DNA from 2 places in the Citrobacter sp. U14242 genome. Region 1 is predicted to be linked to the other one. Evidence: predicted binding sites of a transcription regulator. Region 1 holds the regulator's gene; the other holds the start of a gene.

Region 1 (4,218 bases):
TGCTGTTTCTCTTCGTCAGTAAGTACCTGCAAACTTTCTGTCAGTGACTGCACCTGCTCTGCGGCGAGCAGGGCAACACCGCTGGCCTGCGCCTGTAGCTTTTCCAGCGCAGTGCGCGCCGCTTTATGTTTTTCGAACACCATGGCGGAGATTTGTCCATAAATCTCGGTCCCCGTCAGTTCTTCCAATAGCTCGGCGCGTTCTTTCGGTTTGGCATTGAGAAAAGCAGCGAACTGCCCCTGAGACAGCAGCATAGAACGGGTAAAGCGTCCGTAGTCCAGCCCGGTAAGTTCGGCAGTGATTTCCAGCTTGTCTTTAACTTTATCGGCGAGGATTTTGCCATCGGCGCAGCGAGCCAGTTCGACACGCGGAACCTGCAGGTTACCTTCTGGTTGATTGCGCGCGCGGTTCTGACTCCAGAATGCGCGATAGGCTTCGCCTCTGACCTCGAATTCAACTTCGGCCAGACATTCCGCCGTGTCGCGGGTCATCAGGTCATTTTGCGACTGCGATACGGTATTGAGTCGTGGTGTTTCGTGGTACAGCGCGAGGCAAATGGCGTCCAGCAGGGTGGTCTTCCCGGCACCGGTTGGACCGGTGATGGCAAACAGCCCGTTGCTGGCAAAAGGCTCTGCCGTGAAATCAACTTTCCATTCCCCTTTCAGGGAGTTGAGGTTTTTCAGACGCAGGCTGAGAATTTTCATGCTTCGGTCTCCCCGGCGAGCGTGTGTAAGGTCGTGTTAAACAGGTGATTCAGGCGCTCACGCTGTGGATCGTCGAGTTCTTCCAGCGCCAGACGGCGGTCAAATACCTCTGTCACGCTCAATTCACTCAACGTTTCACGTCGTTCATTGGCCATGATGCGCTCGCGTTGTTCACGGCTACGACGCACCAATAAGACTTCTACCGGTAAATCCTCGGTCAGGGCCTGGATTTTGCGCTGCATATCGTGCAGATAGTCATCGGTTGCGATTTCTATATCTAACCACACCGGCGGTTCCTGTTGCGTGTCACGCCATTGTTCCAGCTGTGCGCTAATCGTCGCTATATCGCCTTTCAACACGGCAAGCTGTTGGGTTACTGGCACGATGAGGTTTTCAACGGCGCTCAGCTTACCGTTTTCAAAGCTCACCAGGTGGACGCATTTGCTTTTGCCGCACTCGTCAAAACTGAGTGCAATTGGGGAGCCGCAATAGCGAATATGTTCTGTACCGCCGATGACCTGTGCCCGGTGAATATGTCCCAGCGCGATGTAATCCGCTGGTGGGAAATTTTGTGCCGGAAAAGCATCCAGCGTCCCAATATAAATATCACGTACGGCGTCACTTTTACTGGCACCGACGGTGGTCAGATGTCCTGTCGCAATAATCGGCAGATTCTGGTCGCCACGCAGCGCGCAGGCGTCCTGATATTGCTGTTGGTAATAGTCGGTGATTGCACCTAATACATGCTGCTGTTTTTCGTGACCGGTTAGCCCCGCCTGGCTGGTAATGATGTCACGTGGGCGTAAAAAAGGAACCGGACAGAGGATCGCGCCCGGCATGCCGTCGCGTTGAAGTAGCACTTGCGGTGCATGGCCCGCGCTGGCCACGACGGTGGTGTTGAGGAACGCCAGAATATCGCGGGATTCATTGAGTGTGGCAACGGAGTCATGGTTTCCTGCCAGCACGACCAGATGACAGCCTGTTTGCTGTAGATTGACAACAAAACGGTTATAGAGCTCGCGGGCGTAGCTTGGCGGTGAACCGGTATCAAAAATATCGCCTGCCACAATAATGGCATCCACCTGATGGGATTGTGCCGTTTCCAGCAGCCAGTCGAGAAAGGCCTGGTGTTCAGCGGCGCGGCTCTTGCTGTAGAAATTTTGGCCCAGATGCCAGTCAGACGTGTGGAGGATGCGCATAAGAGTTCCATGACAAAAAAACGATGGCGGAGATTATAACCTTGCAAGGGCGGTAATATCTTGTTTCCGGGCTGTCATAATTCGCCTGGCTGCGTTAAACCTGGACTATCTTTTCATAAATCTGTCATAAAAGTGACGCATAATGCCACGGTATTGATGGCAAACGATTTAATTATAAACAGGGCAAATCATGGCGAGACGTATTCTGGTCGTAGAAGATGAAGCTCCAATTCGTGAAATGGTCTGCTTCGTGCTCGAGCAAAACGGTTTTCAACCCGTAGAAGCCGAAGACTATGACAGTGCTGTGAACCAACTTAATGAACCCTGGCCGGATCTTGTCCTGCTTGACTGGATGCTTCCCGGCGGCTCGGGTCTACAGTTTATTAAACACCTCAAGCGTGAAGCGATGACGCGGGATATCCCCGTGATGATGCTGACGGCGCGCGGTGAAGAAGAAGACCGTGTGCGGGGACTGGAAACCGGCGCGGATGACTATATTACTAAGCCGTTCTCTCCGAAGGAGCTGGTGGCGCGTATTAAAGCCGTATTACGACGTATTTCCCCCATGGCGGTGGAAGAGGTTATCGAGATGCAGGGGCTGAGTCTTGACCCTACCTCGCACCGTGTGATGACCGGTGAGGACCCGCTGGATATGGGACCTACCGAATTCAAATTGCTCCATTTCTTTATGACCCATCCTGAGCGTGTCTACAGCCGCGAGCAATTACTCAATCATGTGTGGGGAACCAACGTATATGTAGAGGACCGGACGGTCGATGTACATATTCGTCGATTGCGTAAAGCGCTGGAGCATAGTGGGCATGATCGTATGGTGCAGACGGTACGCGGGACGGGATATCGCTTTTCGACTCGCTTCTGACTGCAGGTAATAAGAGCCTGAGGGATTAGGCTGTAAATGGAGTGTGACGTTTGCTTGAACGATTGTCATGGAAAAGGCTGGTACTGGAGCTGATCCTCTGCTGCATACCGGCTTTTATCCTTAGCGCTTTTTTTGGTTATCTACCCTGGTTTTTACTGGCGTCGGTAACGGGTCTGCTTATTTGGCATTTCTGGAATTTATTGCGGTTGTCCTGGTGGCTGTGGGTCGACAGGAGTATGACGCCTCCACCGGGGCGTGGCAGTTGGGAGCCACTGCTCTACGGCCTGCATCAAATGCAGTTGCGTAACAAAAAGCGCCGTCGCGAATTGGGTAACCTCATTAAACGTTTTCGCAGCGGTGCCGAATCACTGCCCGACGCAGTGGTGCTGACCACTGAAGAAGGCGGGATTTTCTGGTGTAACGGACTGGCACAGCAGGTTTTAGGGTTACGCTGGCCGGATGATAGCGGGCAAAACATTCTTAACCTGCTGCGCTACCCGGAATTCACTTTATACCTGAAAACGCGCGATTTTAGTCGGCCGATCAACTTGGTTCTCAATACCGGACGGCATCTGGAAATTCGTGTAATGCCCTACACCGATAAGCAATTGCTGATGGTGGCGCGTGATGTTACGCAGATGCACCAACTGGAAGGTTCCCGGCGTAACTTTTTCGCCAACGCCAGCCATGAGCTGCGCACACCGCTGACGGTGCTGCAAGGTTATCTGGAGATGATGCAGGAGCATCCGCTGGAAGGGACGACGCGAGAAAAAGCGCTGCATACCATGCGTGAGCAAACCTACCGTATGGAAGGGCTGGTGAAGCAGTTGCTGACACTGTCGAAAATTGAAGCTGCACCGACGATGATGCTCAATGAAAAGGTGGATGTACCGATGATGCTGCGCGTGGTTGAACACGAAGCACAAACGCTGAGCCAGCATAAACACACGTTTACTTTTGATGTTGATAGCCAACTGAACGTGCGGGGCAACGAAGAACAACTGCGTAGCGCAATCTCAAACCTCGTGTATAACGCGGTGAATCACACGCCTGCGGGAACGCATATTACCGTACGCTGGCAGCATGTGGCGTCGGGAGCGGAGTTTAGCGTGGAAGATAACGGTCCGGGTATTGCTGCTGAGCATATTCCACGTCTGACTGAGCGTTTTTATCGTGTAGATAAAGCGCGATCCCGACAAACGGGGGGGAGCGGATTAGGACTGGCGATTGTGAAGCATGCTCTGCATCATCACGACAGCCGTTTGAATATAGACAGTACCCCAGGCAAAGGAACACGTTTTAGTTTTGTGCTTGCGGAACGTTTAATTGCCAAAAATAACGGTTGAAACGTATTCGTAAGCTTATCTTTCCAAAAGCCAGCGCAAGCTGGCTTTTTTTGTTGCAGTCAATAAATAGATCCTGAATTTTACGACGT
Region 2 (4,218 bases), on a different contig from region 1:
TCAGCAAATTCGTTCGCCAGCGCAGAGGTGATACTGTTGCCCGGCATATACAGCGATGCGCTGTCGAGTTGGTAGGTGTTACCAATGATAAAGGTCACCGCCATGGTTTCACCCAACGCGCGGCCAAGACCCAGCATTACGCCGCCAATGACACCATTTTTAGTGAACGGCAGAACGATACGCCAGATAACTTCCCAGGTAGTACAGCCAATACCGTAAGCGGACTCTTTCATCAGTACCGGCGTTTGCTCGAACACATCACGCATAACCGCTGCAATGTACGGGATGATCATGATGGCGAGGATCACACCAGCAGCCAGAATACCGATACCAAATGCCGGGCCAGCAAACAGTGCGCCAACAAACGGAATGTTGGAAAGAATATTACCGACCGGCTCCTGGAAATAAGTCGCAAACAGCGGGGCAAAGATAAACAGGCCCCACATGCCGTAAACGATACTCGGGATCGCTGCCAGCAGTTCAATAGCGATACCCAGCGGGCGTCTAAGCCAGCCAGGTGCAAGTTCCGTCAGGAACAAAGCTATGCCGAAACTCACCGGAACGGCGATCAGCAGTGCAATAAGAGAGGTGACCAGCGTACCGTAAATCGGTACCAGTGCGCCGTAGATATCATTTGGCGCATCCCAGTCTTTGGTCCAAAGGAATGAGAAACCAAATTTCTGGATGCTTGGCCAGGAGGAGATGATCAGAGAGACAATAATGCCACCCAACATCAATAGCACAATCAGCGCAGCCAGTTTTACCAGCGCGCTGAATATCATGTCACCCTTTTTACCCGGAGGGTTAAAAGCAGGCTTGGTTGCAGCCATAAATCACTCTTTAAGTTTGGGCCAGGAAGCACGCATTTTATCGTGCTTCCCGGCTAACGTAATGCCATACCCTAAATATTTCGAGTTGCAGCAAGGCGGCAAGCTTGTGAATACCCAGGAGCATAGATTCACTATGTGACTGGGGTGAACAAGCACAGCCAACACAGCTGCGGCTCGAAGTATGACGGGTATTTAGTACAGCGCTTTACCGCTGCTGTCTTTTACGTTGGTCTTCCATGCAGCACGAATCTGCTCAACCACGCTGTCCGGCAAGCTGGCGTAATCCAGGTCATTAGCCTGTTTGCCGCCATTTTTATATGCCCAGTCAAAGAATTTCAGTACTTCAACGCCTTGCTCTGGTTTCTTCTGCTCTTTATGCACCAGGATGAAGGTGGTGGAAGTGATTGGCCACGCATTGTCACCTTTCTGGTTAGTCAGATCCTGAGCGAAGGTTTTGCTCCAGTCAGCGCCTTTAGCTGCATTGGCAAAGTTTTCTTCTGTCGGGCTTACCGGTTTGCCATCAGCAGAAACCAGTTTGGTGTATGCCAGGTTGTTCTGCTTAGCATAAGCGTACTCAACGTAGCCGATAGAGCCTGGCAGACGCTGTACGAACGCAGCGATACCGTCATTACCTTTACCGCCCAGACCGGTCGGCCAGTTCACCGTAGAGCCTGCGCCAATTTTAGATTTCCACTCTTCGTTCACTTTCGCCAGGTAGTTGGTGAAGACGAAAGAGGTACCGGAACCATCTGCACGACGCACAACGGCGATGTTCTGAGAAGGCAGCTTCAGACCCGGGTTCAGTTTGGTGATGGCTTCATCATCCCACTTCTTAATTTTGCCGAGGTAGATATCGCCCAGGGTTTTACCGTCAAGCACCAGCTCACCGGACTTCAGGCCAGGGATATTCACCGCCAGCACCACACCACCGATCACTGTCGGGAACTGGAACAGGCCTTCCTGAGCCAGCTTCTCGTCAGATAACGGCGCATCAGATGCACCGAAATCAACAGTATTTGCGGTAATTTGTTTTACACCACCGGAGGAGCCGATACCCTGGTAGTTTACTTTGCTACCGGTCTCTTTCTGATAAGTATCAGCCCATTTGGCATACACTGGCGCAGGAAAAGTTGCACCAGCACCTGTCAGGCTCGCTGCAGCAAAGGCAGAGAACGCGCTCATAGATAAGGTCGCGGCGACAACAGTTGCGACAGTGGTACGCATAACTTTCATAATGTCTCCTGCACGGTTTTCGTAAATTGTTGTTTGAGTTGCTACTGTGAGCAAAATAGGACAAACAGGTGACAGTTAAATGTACGAAATATGACAGTTTTATGACAATGAAAAATAATATGCGAGAAACAATTAAAAACAGTACAAAAACAGCAAGTTAATCGATTATATGACCATCATATTTCGGTAAAATTTTCTTTTTATGACACAGAAAACAGTAGCTGAAGATGACGGTTTGTCACATAAAACAGGCGGGATGATTGATTAAAAACAGAACAAGTTTAAAAAAATGCCCCGCTTTGAGCAGGGCATTTTCAGTTCAGCGAGGTATCGCTTATTCCACGGTAACCGACTTCGCCAGGTTACGCGGCTGGTCCACGTCAGTACCTTTAATCAGCGCCACGTGATACGCCAGCAATTGCAGCGGAACGGTATAGAAGATCGGTGCTATCACCTCTTCCACATGCGGCATCTCGATGATGTGCATATTTTCATTACTGATAAATCCTGCATCCTGATCGGCAAAGACGTACAACTGGCCGCCACGGGCACGCACTTCTTCAATGTTGGATTTCAGTTTTTCCAGCAACTCGTTGTTCGGTGCAACCACGATAACCGGCATATCCGCGTCAATCAGCGCCAGCGGGCCGTGCTTCAGCTCACCAGCGGCATACGCTTCTGCGTGAATATAAGAAATCTCTTTCAGCTTCAGGGCGCCTTCCAGCGCAATGGGGTACTGATCGCCACGACCAAGGAACAGTGCATGGTGTTTGTCAGAGAAGTCTTCCGCCAGTGCGGCAATACGCTTGTCCTGTGACAGCATCTGCTCAATACGGCTCGGCAGCGCCTGTAACCCGTGAACAACCTCTTGTTCAATAGACGCATCCAGACCTTTCAGACGAGACAGCTTCGCCACCAGCATTAACAGAACCGTCAGCTGGGTGGTAAATGCTTTCGTGGAGGCCACGCCGATTTCGGTCCCGGCATTTGTCATTATCGCCAGGTCAGATTCACGTACCAGAGAAGAGCCAGGAACGTTACAGATTGCCAGCGAACCCAGATAGCCCAGCTCCTTAGATAAGCGCAGACCCGCCAGGGTATCCGCCGTTTCACCGGATTGGGACAGGGTAATCATCAAACTGTTACGACGCACAGCGGATTTGCGATAACGGAACTCAGAAGCAATTTCCACATCACAGGAAATGCCGGCCAGCGACTCAAACCAGTAGCGGGATACCATGCCTGAGTTGTATGACGTACCGCAGGCAATAATCTGGATATGCTCAACCTGCGACAGCAACGCGTTGGCGTTAGGGCCAAGCTCACTTAAATCCACTTCGCCATGACTGATACGCCCGGTCAGCGTATTTTTAATCGCATTCGGTTGCTCATAGATCTCTTTCTGCATGTAGTGGCGATAAATACCTTTTTCGCCCGCGTCATATTGCAGATTGGATTCAATATCCTGACGTTTTACTTCCGCGCCAGTCTTGTCAAAAATAGAAACTGAACGACGCGTTACTTCGGCGATATCGCCTTCTTCCAGGAAGATAAAACGACGGGTAACCGGCAGCAGCGCCAGCTGGTCGGAAGCGATAAAGTTTTCACCCATGCCCAGACCGATAACCAGCGGGCTACCAGAACGAGCCGCCAGCAGTGTTTCAGGATTACGGGTATCCATGATCACTGTACCGTATGCACCACGGAGTTGCGGAATAGTACGCAGTACCGCTTCACGCAGCGTCCCTCCCTGTTCCAGCTCCCAGTGCACCAGGTGAGCAATCACTTCGGTATCCGTTTCAGATACGAAGGTGTAACCACGCGCTTTCAACATTTCACGCAGCGGTTCATGGTTTTCGATGATGCCGTTATGCACCACCACAATGTGTTCAGAAACATGCGGATGCGCGTTTGCTTCTGAAGGTTCGCCATGAGTTGCCCAGCGGGTGTGAGCGATACCCGTACCACCGTGTAACGGATGTTCTTCCGCAGCGGCAGTCAGCATCTGCACTTTACCCAGTCGACGCAGACGGGTCATGTTACCTTCAGCATCAACAACAGCCAGGCCGGCTGAGTCATAACCACGATATTCCAGACGACGTAAACCTTCGAGAAGGATTTCAGCTACATCACGCTGCGCGATAGCGCCAACAAT

What was found. Region 1 encodes PhoB, which activates phosphate uptake and scavenging genes when phosphate is short. Its sites were predicted from a motif close to CTGTCATAAAACTGNCNNAT; they were not measured.
Region 2: the regulator PhoB is predicted to act here: its motif matches at 2,152-2,171, upstream of pstS (phosphate ABC transporter substrate-binding protein PstS).

The regions. Positions count from the first base shown of each region.
Region 1 is NZ_JBKGLW010000003.1:285,267-289,484, reverse strand. Features, by position in the region: gene sbcC (exonuclease subunit SbcC) at 1-704, opposite strand, end outside; gene sbcD (exonuclease subunit SbcD) at 701-1,903, opposite strand; gene phoB (phosphate response regulator transcription factor PhoB) at 2,094-2,783, shown strand; gene phoR (phosphate regulon sensor histidine kinase PhoR) at 2,834-4,129, shown strand.
Region 2 is NZ_JBKGLW010000002.1:446,109-450,326, forward strand. Features, by position in the region: gene pstC (phosphate ABC transporter permease PstC) at 1-830, opposite strand, end outside; gene pstS (phosphate ABC transporter substrate-binding protein PstS) at 1,023-2,063, opposite strand; gene glmS (glutamine--fructose-6-phosphate transaminase (isomerizing)) at 2,398-4,218, opposite strand, start outside.